DNA from 3 places in the Klebsiella sp. F11 genome. Region 1 is predicted to be linked to each of the others. Evidence: predicted binding sites of a transcription regulator. Region 1 holds the regulator's gene; each other region holds the start of a gene.
The links. Region 1 encodes CRP, which controls carbon source genes, mostly activating them, when cyclic AMP is high. Its sites were predicted from a motif close to ATGTGANNNNNNTCACAT; they were not measured.

Region 1 (7,517 bases):
TAGCCCCTATAAAACCAAAATTATCGCCTTCTATAACGCTTTCCACGGCCGTTCGCTATTTACGGTCTCCGTTGGCGGGCAGCCGAAATATTCTGACGGCTTCGGGCCGAAGCCGGCGGATATCGTTCACGTGCCGTTTAACGACCTGCACGCGGTGAAGGCGGTTATGGACGATCACACCTGCGCGGTGGTGGTTGAGCCGATTCAGGGCGAGGGCGGCGTGATGGCCGCAACCCCGGAGTTCCTCAAAGGCCTGCGCGAACTGTGCGACCAGCACCAGGCGCTGCTGGTGTTTGATGAAGTGCAGTGCGGGATGGGGCGTACCGGTTCGCTGTTTGCCTATATGCACTACGGCGTGACGCCGGATATCCTGACCAGCGCGAAAGCGCTCGGCGGCGGTTTCCCGATTAGCGCCATGCTGACCACCCATGATATTGCCAGCGCCTTCCACGCCGGTTCCCACGGTTCAACCTACGGGGGAAACCCGCTTGCTTGTGCGGTCGCCGGCGCAGCGTTTGATCTGATTAACACGCCTGAGGTGCTGGACGGCGTCAACGCGAAGCGCGAACGCTTTGTGCAGCACTTGCAGCAGATAGATGCCCGTTTCGATCTGTTTAGCGATATTCGCGGCATGGGGCTGCTGATCGGCGCGGAGCTGAAGCCGCAGCATCGCGGCCGGGCGCGCGATTTCCTGTATGCCGCGGCGGATGCGGGCGTCATGGTGCTCAATGCCGGACCCGACGTCATGCGTTTTGTGCCTTCGCTGGTCATTGATGATAGCGATATTGATGAAGGGATGGCGCGCTTCGCGCAGGCCGTACAGCGCGTACTTAGCGCTTAGTTGCGCGTAGCCAGATGCCGTGATGCGGGCGCTGACGCCATGCCACCGACGAGATGGTGTGCATGGTGTTCAGATGATCGAGGATCCGCTGCAGGTGCTGCTCCATGGTACTCAGCGGGCCGCGGGGCACGTCCGCATCCTGCGACTCCATGATATTCACCTCTCCGGCGCTGCCCGGGCCATCGGTATCCAGCCGCTGCTGGCAGCGCTGTAGCGCAATCTCACAGGATTCAAGGTAGCGGCGGGCCAGATCCGGCGTCAGCATATTGTGCTCGCGGGCCAGCGTGGTCATGGCGTTGATATGTTCGACAATAAACTGGCTATGGGTGACCCACAGCTTCATATCGTCAAGATAACGTGAGTTAAAGCCGGGCTCCTGCATCGCCTGATTCAGCGAGTTATACAGCGAGTTATGCGCCTGATTGACGCGCATCCGCCGATAGGCCAGCGCCGGCGCCTGGTGGTCTTCGCTGAGAATGAGCCGGATGGCTTCCTGGTCCGCCTCCAGTGCGTCGTGGGCGTTTTTACGCAGCAGCCCGCTCTGCCACTGCGGCCACAGCCATACCATCCCGCCGAAGGCGATCAGGCACCCGATAAGCGTATCGATAAGCCTGGCGACGATAAACTGTTCTCCGTTGAGCGTTAGCAGCTGCAGGGTATACACCGCCGTGACGGTAAAGCCCACCATTGCCCAGCCGTAGCTCTTGCGAATAATCAGATAGCTCAATAGCGTGATAATCAGCATCGCGGTCAGCGTATAGCCCTCCGGGACGTTGAAGTGCAGCGTTAGTCCGGCAATCGCCAGGCCGGCAAGGGTCCCCGCCGCCCGGTGGACGATGCGGACCCGCGTCGCGCCGTAGCCGTTCTGGGTAACGAAGAGCACCGTCATCAGGATCCAGTAGGGTTTGGGAAGGTTTAGCGCGCTGCCCATCAGGCTTGCGGCGGTGAGCATCACGCAGATGCGGGCGGCGCTGCGCAAAGCCGGCGATTTATAAGAGAGATAGCTTTTCAGCGCAGGCAGCAGCGGCAGGCGCCGCTCCTTATCGGCCATCAGGTTACGCGCGTACAGCGGCCGCTGGGTGCGTAGCACCCTGGCAAGGCGGCCGAAGTGCCATGCGCAGAACTGCCCGACCGGGTTGTCGGGGTGCTGCGAGGCAATTTTCTCCAGCGCGCCGATCTGCTTATCCATGTTAAAGCGTTGCGGATAGCGGTGGTACAGGATGTCGTCCGCCAGTACCCTCAGCCGCGCCGCGACGGTTTGCGCATTCCAGCGGATTACCGCTTCCGCGTGGCTGCGTTCGACCAGCTTCTGCACCTCTTCCGGCTGATGCAGGCTGACGGAAATATGCTCCTGGAGATCGAGGGCAACCTGAAACGCCCGCAGCAGGCGCTTATGATCGTTACGCTGATTGGCCGCTAGCATATGCATCTGCTGGTAGCACAGGGTGATCAGATCGACGACCTTTTGCTGGCGGGTCAACAGAGGAGGCAGCGAGGTTGCCGGGTCGATATGCTGGGTCAGCAGGCTGTATTTGGCTTCACAGTAGTTGGCCAGCTCCCGGTACAGCAGGCTGAGCGATTCGCGCAGCGGCTGCTCGCGCCATAGCCAAAACCAGAACCAGTTGAATAGTCCGTACCACAGCGTGCCGAGCGCGTAGATCAGCAGCGGCTCCCAGACCGGCATATTGCCGGCGAGGCTCAGGGTAAAGATGGCGGCAATCAGCGAGGCGGGCAGCAGCCTCGCGTGCAGCGAGCTGATTTCCGCCGTGACGCCAAGGAGCAGGGTCAGGCCGCTGAGAATTAAAGGGAGCGGGATATCATGCTGGAGCAGGAGCTGAACGATCAGGCTGCAGCCGGCAAAAAGCGAGCCGCCAATAATCAGGCGTTTAAAGAAACGCTTATGCGGCGTATCAAGACCGGCGACGTTGCAGCATGCGGGAACCAGCGAGAACAGCAGGCCCTGCTGCAGATGACCGAGAAGGAGGCCAACTGCGACCGGCAGACACAGCACCAGCGTTTGCCGCAGTGCGTAGTTGACTTCAGGGTGGTAAATCAGCCTGCGCCACATAGAGGGAAAACAGAAACGGCGTATTGCAGGGGCAATACGCCGTTTTATCAGCTTAACGCGTGCCGTAGACGACGATAGTTTTACCGTGCGCGGAGATCAGATTTTGATCTTCCAGCATTTTCAGGATACGGCCAACGGTTTCACGCGAGCAGCCGACGATCTGACCGATTTCCTGACGGGTAATTTTGATTTGCATACCGTCCGGGTGGGTCATCGCGTCAGGCTGTTTTGCCAGGTTCAGCAACGTCTGGGCGATGCGGCCGGTGACGTCGAGGAAGGCAAGGTTACCCACTTTCTCAGAGGTAACCTGCAGACGGCGGGCCATCTGCGACGAGAGACGCATCAGGATGTCCGGGTTAACCTGGATCAGCTGACGGAATTTTTTATAGGAGATTTCGGCCACTTCACATGCGGTTTTCGCACGTACCCAGGCGCTACGCTCCTGGCCTTCTTCAAACAAGCCTAATTCACCGATGAAATCGCCCTGGTTGAGGTAAGAGAGAATCATCTCTTTACCTTCTTCATCCTTGATGAGCACAGCCACAGAGCCTTTGACGATGTAGTACAACGTTTCTGCTTTTTCACCCTGGTGGATCAGCGTGCTTTTAGATGGGTACTTATGAATGTGGCAATGAGACAAGAACCATTCGAGGGTAGGGTCTGTTTGCGGTTTGCCAAGCACCATGCGCGGTTATCCTCTGTTATAAGCTATCTCCGGGTGCCGACACTACACGGCATCCGGGCATGCAATCGTATTGTTTCCCTATGCCTGGGAAGCTGGCTGGTGATTTTTCTGCAGCCTGTAATGTGAATTCCTCTGCATACATGCAGTACATCAATGTAATACTGTAGCATCCTGACTGTTTTAGCATAGCTTTTGCCGCATGTCTCCTGGTGTCTCGCTTCAGCATGATGCAGGTCGCCTTCCGTTGCCAGATTTGTTATGTGCGCGTAATCTGTCAGGAAAATTGCAACCTTGGAGTTAAATTTTATGCAAGCTCGTGTGAAATGGGTCGAAGGGCTAACCTTCATCGGTGAGTCGGCTTCCGGCCACCAGATTTTGATGGACGGCAACTCCGGGGATAAAGCGCCGAGCCCGATGGAAATGGTGCTGATGGCCGCCGGCGGCTGTAGCGCCATCGACGTGGTCTCAATTTTGCAAAAAGGACGCCATGATGTGACCAACTGTGAGGTGAAGCTGACCTCAGAGCGTCGGGAAGAGGCGCCGCGCCTGTTTACCCACATCAACCTGCATTTTATCGTCACCGGCCGCGAGCTGAAGGATGCGGCCGTTTCGCGGGCGGTAGACCTGTCGGCGGAAAAATACTGCTCGGTGGCGCTGATGCTGCAAAAAGCGGTAAATATCACGCATTCGTACGAGGTTATTGAGGGCTAAGCCGAATGGCCAGCCCGTCGCCCCGGCTTGCGTCGTCGCCGGGGTTGCTAACGGCTTAACCGATCTTTTTCCCCGCCATCAGCCGTTCCACCAGCGGCGCCATGATCAGCTCCATCGCCAACCCCATTTTGCCTCCCGGCACCACCAGCGTATTGATATGCGAGATAAACGACCCTTGCAGCATCGCCAGCAGCCACGGGAAGTCGATATCCTGCAGGTTGCGGAAGTGGATCACCACAAAGCTTTCATCCAGCGAGGGAATGCCTTTGGCGGCGAAGGGGTTCGACGTATCAACGGTGGGGACCCGCTGGAAGTTGATATGGGTGCGCGAGAACTGCGGGGTGATGAAGTTAATATAATCCTCCATCGAACGGACGACCGAATCCATTACCGCCTCGCGGGAATGCCCGCGTTCGCTGGTGTCGCGGATCAGCTTCTGAATCCACTCCAGGTTGACGATAGGCACGACGCCCACCAGCAGGTCGACGTTTTGCGCCACGTTGTGCTGTGGCGTGACAACGCCGCCGTGCAGCCCTTCGTAAAACAGGACGTCGGTCGGCTCCGGCAGCGGCTGCCAGGGCGTGAAGGTGCCCGGCACCTGATTCCACGGCACGGCCTCGTCATAGGTATGCAGATATTTTCTCGACTGGCCGGTTCCGCTACGCCCGTATTCGAGGAAGGTATTTTCCAGCAGGCCGAAGTCGTTCGCTTCCGGACCAAAATAGCTGATGTGTTTCCCCTGATCCCGCGCTTTGCGGATCGCCATGTCCATTTCCGGGCGGGTATAGCGATGGAAGCTATCGCCCTCGACTTCGGCGGCACGCAGATTCAACTGGGCGAAGATCTTGCGAAAGGCGAGGCTGGTGGTGGTTGTTCCCGCGCCGCTGGAGCCCGTGACGGCAATCACCGGATGTTTGGCAGACATATCAACTCCCAGATTAAACGATGGTGTGGCGCCGCCTTAGCCGTGGAACTGCTTGCGGGGCATGATGTTGACCGTCTCGTGCAGCTCTGACCACACCAGTACGGCTTCTCCGCTTTTCAGCTGCTGTTTTACATCGGCGACCTTATCGGTCAGCGAGCGTTCATGTTCACCATAATCGGTGCCTTCGCGCAACACAAAGCTTTCAATCAGGTTATCCAGCGTTTCGGGATCCAGATCCTGCCAGGGAATAATCATTTTTTTCCTTCCAGCCAGCGCGTTAGCCAGTCCGGGATCCGTCTTTCCAGCCACATCTCCGGCCTGCGCAGCGTACCGCCGACAAACCCCACGTGCCCGCCCTGTTCGGTCAACTGATACTCGACGTTGGCCGGCAGCTGCTCCTGCGGCGGAATGGAATGATGGTCCATGAACGGATCGTCTTTCGCGTGGATGATCAGCGTGGGTTTAGTGATATCGCTCAGGCGCGGCATCGCGCTGCACTGGCGATAGTAGTCCAGCGCATCGGCAAAGCCGTGAATTTTGGCGGTGATGGTATCGTCAAACTCGCGAATGCGCCGCATGCCTTTTAGCTGGCGTAAATCAACCGGCAGCGAGCCCGGGTAGGCTTTTAGCTTGCGCGCGGCGTTGGCTTTTAACAGGTTGAGCAGATAGCGCTGGTAGACGCGGGAGAAGCCTTTATCCATATGGTAGCTGCAGGCCTCCAGCATGAACGGGGCCGACACGATGACCGCCGCGTCGAGCGGGACGCTATCGCCCTCGTTTGCCAGCAGGCAGCCCAGCATATTACCGCCCAGCGAGTAGCCGACGGCGGCGGTAGGCGCGGGACCAAATTCGCGCTGCAGCCGGCGCAGGAACCAGGTGCCGTCTTCCGTCTCTCCGGAGTGGTAGATGCGGTTATTACGGTTAGGCTCGCCGCTACAGCCGCGAAAATGCATCACCACGCCAAGCCAGCCGCGCTGCATGGCGGCGTGGATCAGACCGTGAGCGTAAGGGCTGCGCAGGCTCCCTTCCAGACCGTGAAAAACCACCAGCCGCGGTTTATTCCGGGCCAGCTCAGGATCTTCGCTCCAGGCCAAATCGATAAAGTCGCCGTCGGGGAGTTCAAGGCGCTGCCAGTGCGGAGTAAAGCCCAGTTTGCGGCGGATCAGCCGCGGCAGCATGGTTTGCAGATGACGATTGCCCACGCCGCGCATCGGGTGAAACTCGCGCGAGTCGTCTTCGGGGGGCGTCATTTCTGTGGGGGTGATTTCAACCATAGCACCAGAACAATTAAGAATCTTATAAATACTATACCGCGCATGCCGTGCGCAGGTTAGCCAATATGTGGTCTTGTGGCCAACTGGCAGAGGTTACGCAACAAGGAACGGGCGCGATATGGCCACCGTCGGCATGCAGAGAGGCCCCGAAAGCTCATGGTCTGTGAACCGTCGAGGCCGCGCGCTCAACCAGCAGGGCTTAGCCTTCCTGCAGCATCTGCTCCAGCTGTTCCTGCGCATCCAGCCAGGCCATTTCGCACTCTTCCAGCCCTGATTTCGCGCTGGCCTGCTGCTGCAGACACGCGGTCAGCTCTGCTTTGCGGGATGCGTCATACAGGCTGCTGTCGCCTAAAGTCTCTTCCGCCTGCGCGAGCTGAGCGTTGAGCTTATCCATCTCTTTCTCAAGACGGGTAATCTCTTTACGCAGCGGCTGCGTCAGGGTGCGCAGCTCCGCTTCCCGGCGCTTCTGGCCCTTGCGGGACTGGGCGCTGTTGCCGTTATCTTTTATCGCGTCAGACGACTGGCTTTCCTGTTTCTGCGAGTCGCTCAGCCACTGCTGATAATCTTCCAGATCGCCGTCGAACGGCTCAACTTTGCCGTCGTGGACCAGATAGAGATCGTCGGTGGTCGAGCGTATCAGGTGGCGATCGTGCGAGACCACCACCAGCGCGCCTTCGAAATCAATCAGCGCTTCGGTTAACGCCTGGCGCATATCGAGGTCAAGGTGGTTAGTCGGTTCATCGAGCAGCAGGAGATTAGGCCGCTGCCAGACGATAAGCGCCAGCACCAGGCGCGCTTTTTCGCCGCCGGAGAAACGCTGGGTCGCTTCGTTGACCTTATCGCTCTGGAAACCGAAGCCGCCAAGATAGTCGCGCAGCTTCTGCTCCAGCTCCTGCGGCGCCAGGCGCGCCAGGTGCTGCAGCGGCGATTCATCCGCCCGCAGGAACTCCAACTGATGCTGGGCGAAGTAGCCCAGCTTAATACCTTTCGCCAGCCCCACTTCACCCTGCAGC
Region 2 (7,517 bases), 1.3 Mb from region 1:
AGAATGACGGTACCGGAAGAGTGGCAGTTGCCGAGGTAGCCCGGCAGATTTGCGCGCTTAACCAGTTTGTCCAGCAGCTCCTGCGGGAAGCTGTTTTCGTGTTCCGGGAAGTAGCCCCAGTCGAACAGCACCGGCACGCCGGCGATTTCCCAGTGGCCTGACGGCGTGTCTTTACCGGAAGAGAGTTCGTGTGCCCACGCATAGGCGCCGACAACTTCCGCATTGCCATCCATACCCGCCGCGATGGAACCCGTAGAACCTTCGTGCGCCTTTACCAGACCGAGACGGGTCAGGTTTGGTAAATTCAGCGGGCCTTGACGGCCGTTGTCGGCTTCCCCTTTGGCACAGGCTTGCGCAATGTGTCCCAGGGTGTCTGCGCCAACGTCGCCAAAGCGAGCGGCGTCTTCAGTCGCACCGATGCCGAAGGAGTCCAGCACCATAATAAATGCACGTTTCATATTGTTCTCCGTACCTTTTGCGCTGCAAAAAAGCGATCAGATCAGTATACCGCTATTCGGTAATGCGACGATAGACCGTCGGCGTTTCTTTCGCTGCGGTACCGTCCAGTTTAATTGCCGCTTTCACGGCTTTGGCGGCATCCTGCCAGCTGGATTCATCTTTCGCATGAATCACCGCCAGCGGCCGCTGCCCGTCTACGCTATCGCCCAGGCGGGCCATATCGGTAAAGCCGACGCTATAGTCAATCGGGTCGGATGCCTGGCGGCGACCGCCGCCCATCGACACCACCGCCATGCCCAGCGCCCGGGTGTCCATTGCACTAATAAAGCCTTCGCCATCAGCATAGACCGCTTTGCTCAACATCGCGGTCGGCAGATATTTATCATAGTTTTCAACGAAATCGTTCGGACCTTTCTGCGCAGCCACCATGCGGCCAAAGACCTCGGCCGCCTTACCGTTATCCAGCACCGACTGCAGTTTCGCCCGCGCGTCGGCCTCGTCCTGGGCCAGCCTGCCGGAGATCAGCATTTCGACGCACAGCGCCATCGTCACGTCAAACAGGCGCGGATTGCGGTATTCGCCGGTCAGGAACTGCACCGCTTCGCGAACCTCCACGGCGTTACCGGCGCTGGAAGCCAGTACCTGATTCATATCGGTCAACAGAGCGGTGGTACGCACGCCCGCGCCGTTGGAGACGCCAACGATCGCTTCGGCCAGCGCCGCAGAGAGTTCGTAGGTCGGCATAAAGGCGCCGCTGCCAACCTTCACGTCCATCACCAGCGCATCCAGGCCTTCAGCCAGCTTTTTCGCCAGAATAGAAGCGGTGATCAGCGGGATGGAATCCACCGTCGCGGTAATATCGCGGGTGGCGTAGAAACGTTTGTCGGCAGGCGCCAGCGAGCTGGTCTGTCCGATGATCGCCACGCCAACATCCTTAATGATGTCGCGAAAACGGCCGTCGTCCGGGAAAATATCGAAGCCCGGGATCGCTTCCAGCTTATCGAGCGTTCCGCCGGTATGGCCGAGACCGCGGCCAGAGATCATCGGCACGTAGCCGCCGCAGGCGGCGACCATCGGGCCAAGCATCAGCGACGTCACGTCGCCCACGCCGCCGGTGGAGTGCTTATCCACGATCGGGCCGTTTAGATTGAGGCTTTTCCAGTTCAGGACGGTTCCTGAATCCCGCATCGCCATGGTCAGCGAAACGCGTTCCGGCATAGTCATATCGTGGAAAAAAATGGTCATCGCCAGGGCGGCTATCTGCCCTTCGGAGACGGTATTATCGCGGATGCCGTTGATGAAAAAGCGAATTTCATCATCGCTCAGCGCGTGACCATCGCGTTTTTTACGAATAATTTCTTGTGCGAGAAACAAGGTAACCCCCTGAGAGATAAGGTTAAATACGACGGGCGGAGTTATCTGCGCCCGCGCTAAAATCCTGAAGCCCGGCCGCAGGTTGCGGCCCGGGGATCTCCCGGCGTCGGCGTTGTGGCGCCTCGTCCGGGATACGGCGATATCGCCGCAACGCCTTAGTAGCTGCTGGCGCTCTTGCCGTCGCCGTGGCCCAGCGCTTTCAGCAGGCTAGCCAGCAGGCTGGAAGCGCCAAAACGGTAGTGGCGCGAGTCGGCCCAGTCGGCGCCGAACAGCTCATCGGCAATGGCCAGGAACTGCTGTGCGTCTTCCGCGCTGCGTACGCCGCCCGCTGGTTTAAAGCCTACGGTTTCCTGTACGCCCATATCGCGGATCGTTTCCAGCATGATGCGCGCGCTTTCCGGCGTGGCGTTGACCGGCACTTTACCGGTAGAGGTTTTGATGAAATCCGCGCCCGCTTTGATGGAGATTTCGGAAGCTTTGCGGATCAGCGCCTCTTCTTTCAGCTCGCCGGTTTCGATGATCACCTTAAGCAGCACGTTAGCCGCCGCGCAGGCCTCTTTACAGGCTTTAACCAGGTCGAATCCAACCTGCTCGTTGCCGGCAATCAGCGCCCGGTACGGGAATACCACGTCAACTTCATCGGCGCCGTAGGCGATCGCGGCGCGGGTTTCCGCAAGGGCGATAGCGATATCGTCATTACCGTGCGGGAAGTTGGTCACCGTGGCGATATGGATATCCGGAGTGCCCTGCTCGTTCAAGGTCTTACGAGCAATCGGAATAAAGCGTGGATAGATACAGATAGCAGCCGTATTGCCTACCGGGGTTTTTGCCTGATGACACAGCGCAATCACCTTCTCATTGGTGTCGTCGTCATTCAGGGTAGTCAGATCCATCAGTTTCAATGCGCGCAGGCTGCTTGCAGATAAATCAGTCATTTCATACTCCAACGGCCTATTGCCGGTTGAATAGTTTGTCACCTTGCGAGTCTGTTACTATTGTAACATCACCTCGCCGCCACACTTCGACATCCATCACAGTTAATGAAAACTAATTACTAGATTGCACAACCATAATGAGATGCAAATCACACAAAATAGCCACACTCACCATCTCAGCGACAAGTTTTCTTTAAGCATAATCAGAATTCCTCATCGCGCGACAATGTTATTATTGTAACATAAAGGCGCTAACAAACTCGACTACAGCGCGCACATATTGTGCTAAAGAAAAGAGGATATATAGTTATCCATTGAAAAATAGATATTTTATTTAACGTTAGGAAATGATGGAATTTTCACAAAAAAGGACTGTAGCGTACATTTTGCCGCCGCGGCGGCGGAGAGGGCAGGCCAGGACCGTTTAGCGAGGATTTACAGCGTGCCGAACAACGCTTTGGCGTTGCTCAGGAGAGCGTGGGCGATAACATCGGCCGGCTCCCGGCGCAGCTCGCACAGCGTGTCAAAGACCCGCGCCGCCTGCTCCGGGCGGTTTGGCTCACCCTGAAAACCGTTTAGCGGCATATCCGGGGCATCCGTTTCCAGCAGCAGCGCCGACAGCGGCAGCCGCGACATAACCTCGCGGGTTTTGCTGGCGCGGGGATAGGTGATGGTGCCGCCAACGCCAATTTTGTAGCCTGACTGCACGAATCGCTCCGCCTGCTGCAGGCTGCCGGCAAAACCATGCACCACGCCGGTACGCGCCAGCGCATGCCTTTTCAGCAGCATCGCCAGCTTATCGTGGGTGCGTCGCGAATGGAGGATCACCGGCAGATCGTAGCGTTTTGCCAGCCGCAGCTGCGCCTCAAGCAGCGCCTGCTGGCGATCGAACTGCGGGTCCTCACGATAGAGATCGAGGCCAATTTCACCTATTGCCACTACCCTGGCGCTACGCTGCTGCAGGCAGGCTTCAAGCCGCTGAAGGCTGCTCTCGTCGTGGCGCTCAATCACTATCGGATGCAGGCCCAGCGCGGCATACAGCGCATCGTAACGTTCGGCCAGGGCCAGCACGCGGGGAAAATTATCCGCCTCGATGGCGGGGACAATAATCTGCATCACCCCTTCGCGCGCGGCCCGGGCGATGCTCTCCGCCTCATCACCTGCGAACGGTGGAAAATCGAAATGGCAGTGGGTATCGATAAACTGCCGCATCATGCCAGATCCTCATTATCGAAGCTGGCATCGTTGGCCTGGGCGGCGTCAATCAGGGTTGCCTGATGCGCATCGTTGGCCACGGAAGCCGGCGGCACCACCACCGGCGCGGGCACCGCGAGACGCGGCATATGGCGCAGCAGCGGCGGACGATCGGCCAGCAGCTTGCCCACGGTGGCCAGAAAATAGCGGCCGCACTGGCGCCCGGTTTTATAGTCCTCGAGCAGCGCCGGCAGCCGGCTCCCCAGGGCCATGCTTTTTAACGGCTTCTGCGGGTAGATTTCGAGGATCCGCAGCTTGCCCGGCGGTGTCTCAATAAACTGCTGGGTCGCACGATAGGTCGCCTCATGGTGCTGGACCAGATTCACAAACGGCTGCAGGCTGCTTTCGCCGAGCCAGCGCTCCATACGTTTAAACCACTGCGGGGTATAGTACATCTGCGACGGAACCGTGCGGATCACCACAATCGTCTGCGCGCCGCGTTTTGCGGCCTCCTGCACCGGGATCGCATCGCTGACGCCGCCGTCGAGATAGCTGATGCCGTCAAGCACCACGCCGCTGCGATAAAAACCGGGGATCGCGCTGGAGGCGCGGATCTGATCGAGCCACGTGGCCTGCGTCGGGGAAAAGTAGTTTGGCATATAGTCATCGCCGCGGCAGGCGCACATCCACAGCTCTTTGCCCTGCGCAAACCGCTCTTCGGCATAGCTCATCGCCAGCGGCATTTTTTCCGCGGTGGTGCCCACCAGCCAGTCGAGGTCGATAAGATTCCCGCCGCGCACGAAGCGCATCGGGTCAAAAAACTCGCGGGAGGTGGTGTAACGGGTGATGACCTTGCGCGCGTAGCCCTGCTGATTGCACATATAGGCTGACAGATTTTGCGCCCCGGCAGAGGTGCCGAGCATGATGTCAAAAGGGTTGAATCCGGCGCGCATAAACTCATCCAGCACCCCGGCGGTAAAGATCCCCCTTTGTCCACCCCCCTCACACACCAGGCCAAGCTTGCCCGGGTGAAAAGGTTTAACCGATAATGGCGCAATATTGCCAAGCGTGACGGGAATTCGATGCCCCACTCTGCGTTCCTGTTTTGCTTATTTTATAACATCAAGGTAACGCAATTTTTATACCCCTGATACAGCAAAAGCCAGTCATATAGACTGGCTTTATGTAAAACACTATTTCCTTAATACGCCTGACGCCGTTCCGGCCTTAGCATCTACGGGCGCCGACGCCCGGTAAACAGGCTGACCAGGAACAGAATAATACCGACGACAAAGACAATTTTCGCCGCCCAGGCTGCCGTACCTGCCAGGCTACCGAATCCTAAAGCGGCGGCAATTAAGGCGATGACCAGAAAAATAATGCCCCATCGAAACATAATGCTCTCCTTACCATAGTGGATAACGGTCGCTTTTCTACGCGCTCAGGTCGCGCAGGCACCAACCCTGTCGTGCTCTGATTCAACGGCAGTAGCCGAAAAAATGTGTTTAGTGAACGGTGTTATTGAACTTTGAGGTCGTTTTTCACGGTTTTTACGCCAGTCACCTCTTTCGCGATCCCGGCGGCGCGCTCCGCCTGCTGACGAGACGCCACCGTCCCGGAGAGATGCACGGTGCCGGCGCTGGTTTCAACCGTCACCTTGCGCGAAGGGACAATGTCATCGGCCAGCAGCTTAGCTTTAATTTCGCTGGTGATCGCCGTATCGCCAGCGTAGCCCTTCAGGCTTGCGGACGGCTCGTTGACCACGCTCAGCTTATCGTTAACCGTCGAGACGCCCTTAACCTCTTTCGCGATCCTGACCGCCTGCTCTTTCTGCGCGGAGCTCTCTACCGAGCCGCTCAGGATGACCGCTTTATTCTCGGTTTTCACCGAAATATCCGTACTGCGGATGCTTTTATCATCGATCAGCGCCGCCTTAACTCTGGCGGTAATCGTGCTGTCGTCCATAAAGTCGCCGACTTTATTCATCGAGCTATCGACAGCCTGCCCGGCGCTGTTAGCAACGGACCTGGCGCTATCCGTCGTTGAGTTGTCCGCATATGCCGAGGCGCTGATCATGGCCGAGCCTAAGAAGAGAGCCAGCAGCGTGCTGGTATTCTTTAGTCTTGTCATGGTGATCTCCTCGTTATTTCTATATCGGTAAAGCAAAATAAGTAGTTTATTAAGCCAGAATTTTAAAAATTGCTTATTAAATATAGTAGAAGGTCGCAAGGAGAGAGGGAAATATGCATAAAAAAATGAGAGAGCGGAAAAATTTAAGAACTTTCTTTAGCGGCGGGAACGGCGGGGAAATCGAGTAGAGCACGGCTAAAGCCGCGCTCCAGAAGGGATTAGTGCTCGCGTGTTTTACGGAACATGACCTCAGGATAACGCTCCTGAGTCAGGTTGAGATTTACCATCGTCGGGGCGATATAGGTCAAATTATCGCCGCCATCGAGGGCCAGCTGAATTTCGTTTTTACGCTTAAATTCTTCGAATTTCTTTACGTCGGTCGATTCGACCCAGCGGGCGGTCGCCACGTTTACCGATTCGTAAATCGCTTCCACGTTATATTCACTCTTCAGGCGCGCAACCACCACGTCAAACTGCAGCACCCCAACGGCTCCAACGATCAGATCGTTATTGGCGATCGGACGGAAGACCTGTACCGCGCCCTCTTCAGAGAGCTGAACCAGCCCTTTAAGCAGCTGTTTCTGCTTCAGCGGATCCTTCAGGCGAATACGACGGAACAGCTCCGGCGCGAAGTTCGGAATGCCGGTGAACTTCATCATCTCGCCCTGGGTAAAGGTATCGCCGATCTGAATGGTGCCGTGGTTATGTAAGCCGATAATATCGCCAGGGTACGCTTCTTCAACGTGCGAGCGGTCGCCGGCCATAAAGGTTAGCGCATCGGAAATCACCACGTCTTTGCCAATACGCACCTGGCGCAGCTTCATGCCCTTTTCATACTGCCCGGAAACCACGCGCATAAAGGCGACGCGATCGCGGTGTTTCGGGTCCATATTGGCCTGAATTTTAAACACAAAGCCGCTGAACTTCTCCTCTTCCGCGCGAACTTCGCGCGTATCGGTCTTACGCGGCATCGGCGCTGGCGCCCACTCCACCAGACCATCCAGCATATGATCGACGCCGAAGTTGCCTAAAGCCGTTCCGAAGAAGACCGGGGTGATCTCCCCTGAGAGGAACAGGTCTTTATCAAATTCGTTAGAGGCGCCCTGCACCAGCTCCAGCTCATCGCGCAGCTGCTGTGCGAGGTCTTCACCGACCGCGCTGTCGAGATCCGGGTTATTCAGGCCCTTAACAATGCGGACTTCCTGAATGGTGTGGCCCTTACCGGTCTGATAGAGATACGTTTCATCTTTATAGAGATGATACACGCCCTTAAACAGCTTCCCGCAGCCAATCGGCCAGGTGATCGGCGCGCAGGCGATGCGCAGCTCGTTTTCAACTTCGTCCAGCAGCTCCATCGGATCGCGAATATCGCGGTCGAGCTTGTTCATAAACGTCAGGATCGGCGTGTCGCGCAGACGGGTGACT
Region 3 (7,517 bases), 460 kb from region 1:
TCAGCATATCCAGCGTCATGGCTGACGGGCCTGTTTGATCTGCGCCCCGACGTCCTGCAGGCTGGCTTCGATACGTCCCAGCCAGTCACCGGGAATAAACAGACATTTTTGCTGTTCGCTAAAGCGGTTGTGCTGCTGATGCCACTCGTCGTCGAGGGCTTCCAGCTGCTGCCTGATCTCCGCCGGCATGTTTTCCTGCGCTTCGCTGCCGGGAAGAGCCAGCCGCGAACCCTGCAGGCTGACGTCGCGCACCACCAGATGCTGGCTGGTATCGACATCCATATTTAGCGGCTGGGCAAAACCAATGCCGTTGAGCTTGCCGCGGATCTCGCCGCCCTTCTCCAGCCAGTGGGAGAGCTCCTCGCGGGTAAAGGTAATATGGATGACCTCCATATCGTGCAGCTTAAGCGGCTGCTGCAGCAGTAAAAGAAGCGTGGTTCCTTCTACGTCGGCGGGAAGCTCATAGTGCGCTTTCCGGCTGAACATGCCGCCGAGACGGGTGACCTTCAGCGCGGTTTTGTCGCTGTGCTGCTGCTGGATCTGAATACGCCGTTGGGTAATCGCGCCGAGACGCGTCAGCATCGCCTGCTGCTGCCAGGCGTGGTTGGTCATCAGGGTTTCCAGCAGCTGCGACATCAGGTTCATGCTTTCGATGTCGTGCCACAGGCAGTCTTTCAGCAGGATCAGGTCGATGGGCGCGATGGTATCGCGGCCGCTGAAGAAGGCGCTGGCCTGCAGCAGGCGAATAGCCTTTTTCCAGCGGCGGTCCGAAACGTAGGGCGCTTTGGGCTGCGTCTCCAGCTGTTGGCGCAGCTGATAGATCAGTTCGAATACGCCATCCGTCAGCTTCACGCCGCTGATATCCTGCTGCCATTGGGCAAACTCTTCGCTGCTAATCTGCAGGGATGCCGGGACGGGATTGCTGTTTTCATCCTGCTGGCTGAGCAGCATGGAACGGAAGTTGGTTTTATCCTGTACCTTGTCGAGCCACAGGCGGATCAGCATTCGGTCATACAGCGCTTCCAGGCTGCTATCCGTTTCCGGGAGTTCGTTGGAGGCCGCCACCAGCAGGCGCATCGGGATTTTCACCTCGCTGGCGCCGTTGCGGAAATGGCGTTCGTTGATCGCGGTCAGCAGGGTATTAAGAATGGCCGGGCCGGCTTTCCAGATCTCATCGAGGAAGACGATCTCCGCTTCCGGCAGGTAGCCTGCGGTTAAGCGTTCGTAACGGCCTTCATCCTTCAGAGCCTGGATCGACAGCGGACCAAAAACCTCTTCCGGAGTCGAGAAGCGGGTCATCAGGTATTCAAAGGCGCGAGCCTGCTGGAAGGCGAATTTGAGACGGCGGGCGATCAGGCTTTTAGCGATACCCGGCGGGCCCAGCAAAAACACGCTCTCGCCGCTGAGCGCGGCCAGCAGACAGAGTCGTATCGCGTGGCTGCGTTCAAATAAACCTTTTTCCAGCGCCGCGCTCAGCCGGGAAATTCTTTCTGCCAGTAAATGTGATTGAGCCATAATTGAGTTGCATGCTTTTTCATGTGTCGTTATTGAGTCGAGTATAGATGTTTGATTAGGTGCGGTAATAGCCTGAAGATTCGATTTATTTTCTTTGAGCCAGGTTAATATGATGTCCGTTAGGGGTACGATTCAGCAAATAATCGTGCATACTGTGCGCTTTTTGTGAGCCTGAGGACCGGGAACACATTTGTTTTATATACACAAAAACATTCAAGTTGCGGCAAGGCAGCAAGGGATGAAATCCCCTGGCGCACGGCTATGTGACCGGGATTTCTGGACGCCAGCAGCGCAGAAGCAGCTTGAAAAATGATATGTATAAACGAAAAGACTAGTCTATGAGCTCTGATAATAAGCAATCGCTTCCGGCAGTAACGCTGGCGGCAATCGGCGTGGTGTACGGCGATATTGGTACCAGCCCGCTGTATACGCTACGTGAATGTCTGTCAGGTCAGTTTGGGTTTGGCGTTGAACGTGATGCTGTTTTTGGCTTTCTATCGCTAATTTTCTGGCTGTTAATTTTTACCGTATCACTCAAATATATTACCTTCGTTATGCGGGCGGACAACGCCGGTGAGGGGGGGATCCTGACGCTAATGTCGCTGGCGGGGCGCAATACCTCCGCGCGAACAACCTCGGTGCTGGTTATCCTCGGGCTGATTGGCGGCAGCTTCTTCTATGGCGAGGTGGTCATTACCCCGGCGATCTCGGTGATGTCGGCGATTGAGGGGCTGGAAATTATTGCACCCAATCTGGATACCTGGATTGTCCCGATCTCCATCATTGTGCTGACCCTGCTGTTTGCCATCCAGAAGCACGGCACCAGTATGGTGGGTAAGCTGTTTGCGCCGATTATGCTGATTTGGTTCCTGCTGCTGGCGGTGCTCGGCGCGCGCAGCATTATTGCGAATCCGCAAGTCCTGCAGGCGCTGAACCCGTACTGGGCGGTGCACTTCTTCCTCGAATATAAGACCGTCTCTTTTGTCGCCCTCGGGGCGGTGGTGCTCTCCATTACCGGCGTTGAGGCGCTGTATGCCGATATGGGCCACTTCGGCAAATTGCCTATTCGCCTGGCCTGGTTCTCGGTGGTGCTGCCTTCGCTGGTGCTGAACTACTTCGGCCAGGGGGCCCTGCTGCTCAAGCATCCTGAGGCGATTAAAAACCCGTTCTTCCTGCTGGCGCCCGAATGGGCGCTGATCCCGATGCTGATTATCGCCGCTCTGGCGACGGTGATTGCCTCCCAGGCGGTTATCTCCGGGGTCTTTTCGTTGACCCGCCAGGCGGTGCGCCTCGGCTATCTGTCGCCAATGCGCATCATTCATACCTCCGAGATGGAATCCGGGCAGATCTATATCCCGTTCATCAACTGGCTGCTGTACGTTTCGGTGGTCATCGTGATTATTAGCTTCGAGCACTCCTCCAACCTGGCGGCGGCGTACGGTATTGCGGTGACGGGAACAATGGTGCTGACCACCATTCTGTTCACCACCGTGGCGCGTCAGAACTGGCACTGGAATAAATTCCTCGTGGCGCTGCTGTTTATTGCCTTTATGTGCATCGACCTGCCGTTGTTCTCGGCCAACCTCGATAAGATCGTCTCCGGTGGCTGGCTGCCGCTGACCCTCGGTCTGGTGATGTTCACCGTGATGACCACCTGGAAGAGCGAGCGTTTCCGCCTGCTGCGCCGGATGCACGAACACGGCAACTCGCTGGAAGCGATGATCTCCTCGCTGGAGAAATCGCCGCCGGTCCGCGTTCCGGGCACTGCGGTGTATATGTCCCGCGCCCTGAACGTCATTCCGTTTGCTCTGTTGCACAACCTCAAGCACAACAAGGTGCTGCATGAGCGGGTGATCCTGCTGACGCTGCGGACCGAAGATGCGCCTTACGTGCATAACGTTCGCCGGGTGCAGATCGAGCAAATCTCACCGTCGTTCTGGCGCGTGGTGGCGAGCTACGGCTGGCGCGAAACGCCGAATATGGAAGAGGTTTTCCACCGCTGCGGGCTGGAAGGGCTGAGCTGCCGGATGATGGAAACCTCGTTCTTCATGTCGCATGAATCGCTGATTATCGGTAAACGACCGTGGTATCTGCGCCTGCGCGGCAAGCTCTATCTGCTGCTGCAGCGCAACGCCCTGCGGGCGCCGGATCAGTTTGAGATCCCGCCTAACCGGGTCATTGAGCTGGGTACCCAGGTCGAAATTTGATGTTCCGAAGCCCTTCCTTGCGAAGGGCTTTTTACCGCTATTGGCCTGCGTTCACTTTTCTCTCCCCGCGCGTTGCGAAACGTTTCGATGGCGATCACATTTCTCTCTTCTGGCGGTGGTTTTCTGCGCGCACTTTGACAATACTCTGTTCAGCGAAACGTTTCGCTACTGGAGCAGAAGAGAAAAATGAAAAAAGGTACCGTACTTAACGCTGATATTTCCTCGGTTATCTCCCGCCTGGGTCATACCGATACGCTGGTGGTTTGCGACGCCGGGTTGCCGGTTCCCCGCAGCAGCGCGCGTATTGATATGGCGTTAACCCAGGGCGTTCCCTCCTTTATGCAGGTTCTGGAGGTGGTAACGACGGAAATGCAGGTTGAGGCGGCGATCCTTGCGGAAGAGATTAAAACTCATAATCCGCAGCTCCATGCGACGTTGCTCACTCACCTTGAGCTGCTGCAGCAATACCAGGGAAACACCATTGAAATTCGTTACACCAGTCATGAGCAGTTTAAAAAACAAACCGCGGATAGTCAGGCGGTGATTCGCAGCGGGGAGTGTTCCCCGTTTGCGAACGTCATTCTCTGTGCCGGCGTCACGTTCTGAGGTCGCCGATATGGAAGCCTTATTGCAATTAAAAGGGATCGATAAAGCGTTCCCGGGCGTCAAAGCGCTCTCCGGCGCCGCGCTCAACGTCTATGCCGGCCGGGTGATGGCGCTGGTGGGCGAAAACGGCGCCGGTAAGTCCACCATGATGAAGGTGCTGACCGGGATCTACGCCCGCGACGCCGGCTCCTTAACGTGGTTAGGAAAAGAGACCACCTTCAGCGGGCCGAAATCCTCCCAGGAAGCCGGGATCGGTATTATCCACCAGGAGCTCAACCTGATCCCCCAGCTGACGATCGCGGAAAATATTTTCCTCGGCCGCGAGTTCGTTAACCGGTTTGGCAAAATCGACTGGAAAACGATGTATGCCGAAGCGGACAAGCTGCTGGCGAAGCTGAACTTACGTTTTAACAGTCAGAAGCTGGTGGGCGATCTGTCGATCGGCGACCAGCAGATGGTTGAAATCGCCAAGGTGCTGAGCTTTGAGTCGAAGGTCATCATCATGGATGAGCCGACGGACGCCCTGACCGACACCGAAACGGACTCTCTGTTCCGCGTTATCCGCGAGCTGAAGTCTCAGGGGCGTGGAATAGTCTATATCTCCCACCGTATGAAAGAGATCTTCGAGATTTGCGATGACGTTACCGTCTTTCGCGACGGGCAGTTTATTGCCGAGCGCGAGGTGGCGAGCCTGGACGAAGACCTGCTGATTGAGATGATGGTCGGCCGCAAGCTGGAAGACCAGTATCCGCGCCTGGATAAAGCGCCGGGCGCCGTGCGTCTCAAGGTTGATAACCTGTGCGGGCCGGGCGTGGAAAACGTCTCCTTTACCCTGCGCCAGGGGGAGATCCTGGGCGTCGCCGGGCTGATGGGCGCCGGGCGCACGGAGCTGATGAAGGTCCTGTACGGCGCGCTGGCGCGCAGCAGCGGCTCCGTCACCCTCGACGGGCACGAAGTGGTCACCCGCTCCCCGCAGGATGGTCTGGCAAACGGCATCGTTTATATCTCCGAAGACCGCAAGCGCGATGGCTTAGTCCTCGGCATGTCGGTTAAGGAAAATATGTCGCTGACCGCGCTGCGCTACTTCAGCCACGCCGGCGGCCGGCTGAAGCATAAAGATGAACAGCAGGCGGTGGGCGATTTTATCCGCTTGTTCAATGTCAAAACGCCATCGATGGAGCAGGCGATTGGCCTGCTCTCCGGCGGTAACCAGCAGAAGGTGGCCATCGCCCGCGGGCTGATGACCCGCCCGAAGGTCCTGATCCTTGATGAGCCTACCCGCGGCGTTGACGTGGGGGCGAAGAAAGAGATCTACCAGCTGATTAACCAGTTTAAAGCCGATGGTCTGAGCATCATTCTGGTCTCTTCGGAGATGCCGGAAGTGTTAGGCATGAGCGATCGCATCATTGTGATGCATGAAGGGCATCTCGGCGGTGAATTTACACGCGAGCAGGCCACCCAGGAAGTATTGATGGCTGCCGCTGTGGGCAAGCTTAACCGTGTGAATCAGGAGTAAAAAAGATGACAACCCAGGCTGTTGCTGGTCGCCGCTATTTCACAAAGGCATGGCTGATGGAGCAAAAATCGCTGATTGCCCTGCTGGTGCTGATAGCGATTGTCTCGACCATGAGCCCCAACTTTTTTACCGTCAATAACCTGTTCAATATCCTGCAGCAGACGTCGGTTAACGCCATTATGGCGGTGGGGATGACGCTGGTTATTCTCACCTCGGGGATCGACCTGTCGGTGGGGTCCCTGCTGGCGCTGACCGGCGCGGTCGCGGCATCGATTGTCGGCCTGGAGGTTAATGCGCTGGTGGCGATCGCCGCGGCGCTTGCCTTAGGCGCGGCGATTGGCGCAGTGACCGGCGTGATTGTGGCTAAGGGGCGCGTGCAGGCCTTTATCGCCACGCTGGTGATGATGCTGCTGCTGCGCGGGGTGACGATGGTCTACACCAACGGCAGCCCGGTCAATACCGGGTTTACTGATAATGCCGATCTGTTTGGCTGGTTTGGTATCGGCCGCCCGTTAGGGGTTCCGACGCCGGTGTGGATTATGGCGATCGTCTTCCTGGCCGCCTGGTACATGCTGCACCACACGCGTCTGGGCCGCTATATCTACGCGCTGGGCGGCAACGAAGCGGCCACGCGGCTGTCCGGCATCAGCGTCAATAAAGTCAAAATCATCGTCTACTCACTGTGCGGCCTGCTGGCTTCGCTGGCGGGCATTATCGAAGTGGCGCGCCTCTCCTCCGCGCAGCCGACGGCGGGGACCGGCTATGAACTGGATGCCATTGCCGCGGTGGTGCTGGGCGGTACCAGCCTGGCCGGCGGCAAGGGGCGTATCGTCGGCACCCTGATCGGCGCGCTGATCCTCGGCTTCCTGAATAACGGCTTGAACCTATTAGGCGTTTCTTCCTATTACCAGATGATCGTAAAAGCGGTGGTTATTTTGCTGGCGGTACTGGTAGATAACAAAAAGCAGTAACTAAGAACTCTACAGGACATCTTAACTATGAATATGAAAAAACTGGCGACCCTGGTATCTGCTGTTGCTTTAAGCGCGACCGTGAGCGCCAACGCGATGGCGAAAGATACCATTGCCCTGGTTATCTCGACTCTTAACAACCCGTTCTTCGTCTCCCTGAAAGATGGCGCGCAGAAAGAAGCCGACAAGCTGGGCTACAACCTGGTGGTGCTGGATTCGCAAAATAACCCGGCGAAAGAGCTGGCCAACGTGCAGGATTTGACGGTGCGCGGCGCTAAGCTGCTGCTGATCAACCCGACCGACTCTGATGCGGTAGGTAACGCCGTGAAGATGGCTAACCAGGCGAAGATCCCGGTTATTACCCTTGACCGCCAGGCGGCAAAAGGCGACGTGGTCAGCCATATTGCTTCTGATAACGTGCTCGGCGGCAAAATGGCCGGCGACTATATTGCGCAGAAAGCGGGCGAGAACGCGAAGGTTATTGAGCTGCAGGGTATCGCAGGGACATCCGCGGCGCGCGAACGTGGCGAAGGCTTTAAGCAGGCCGTAGCGGCGCACAAATTTAACGTGCTGGCGAGCCAGCCGGCAGATTTCGACCGTACCAAGGGCCTGAACGTCATGCAGAACCTGCTGACGGCGCATCCGGACGTGCAGGCGGTATTTGCTCAGAACGACGAAATGGCGCTGGGTGCGCTGCGTGCT

Region 2: deoC (deoxyribose-phosphate aldolase) is a predicted target of CRP. The motif match lies at 2,906-2,923, and genes of this name have one in related genera.
Region 3: rbsD (D-ribose pyranase) is a predicted target of CRP. The motif match lies at 3,805-3,822, and genes of this name have one in related genera.

What each region holds. Positions count from the first base shown of each region.
Region 1 covers NZ_CM160060.1:413,320-420,836, forward strand. The annotation lists gene argD (bifunctional acetylornithine/succinyldiaminopimelate transaminase) at 1-841, shown strand, start outside; gene AC1M2H_RS02030 (YccS/YhfK family putative transporter) at 831-2,909, opposite strand; gene crp (cAMP-activated global transcriptional regulator CRP) at 2,962-3,594, opposite strand; gene AC1M2H_RS02040 (OsmC family protein) at 3,901-4,305, shown strand; gene AC1M2H_RS02045 (phosphoribulokinase) at 4,361-5,230, opposite strand; gene AC1M2H_RS02050 (YheU family protein) at 5,267-5,485, opposite strand; gene AC1M2H_RS02055 (hydrolase) at 5,482-6,441, opposite strand; gene AC1M2H_RS02060 (ABC transporter ATP-binding protein) at 6,704-7,517, opposite strand, start outside.
Region 2 covers NZ_CM160060.1:4,760,906-4,768,422, forward strand. The annotation lists gene deoB (phosphopentomutase) at 1-458, opposite strand, end outside; gene deoA (thymidine phosphorylase) at 511-1,833, opposite strand; gene deoC (deoxyribose-phosphate aldolase) at 1,989-2,768, opposite strand; gene AC1M2H_RS23390 (metal-dependent hydrolase) at 3,204-3,983, opposite strand; gene AC1M2H_RS23395 (patatin-like phospholipase family protein) at 3,980-5,053, opposite strand; gene AC1M2H_RS23400 (DUF1328 domain-containing protein) at 5,197-5,358, opposite strand; gene osmY (molecular chaperone OsmY) at 5,481-6,092, opposite strand; gene prfC (peptide chain release factor 3) at 6,311-7,517, opposite strand, start outside.
Region 3 covers NZ_CM160060.1:5,614,637-5,622,153, reverse strand. The annotation lists gene viaA (ATPase RavA stimulator ViaA) at 1-19, opposite strand, end outside; gene ravA (ATPase RavA) at 16-1,515, opposite strand; gene kup (low affinity potassium transporter Kup) at 1,854-3,722, shown strand; gene rbsD (D-ribose pyranase) at 3,909-4,328, shown strand; gene rbsA (ribose ABC transporter ATP-binding protein RbsA) at 4,339-5,844, shown strand; gene rbsC (ribose ABC transporter permease) at 5,850-6,815, shown strand; gene rbsB (ribose ABC transporter substrate-binding protein RbsB) at 6,843-7,517, shown strand, end outside.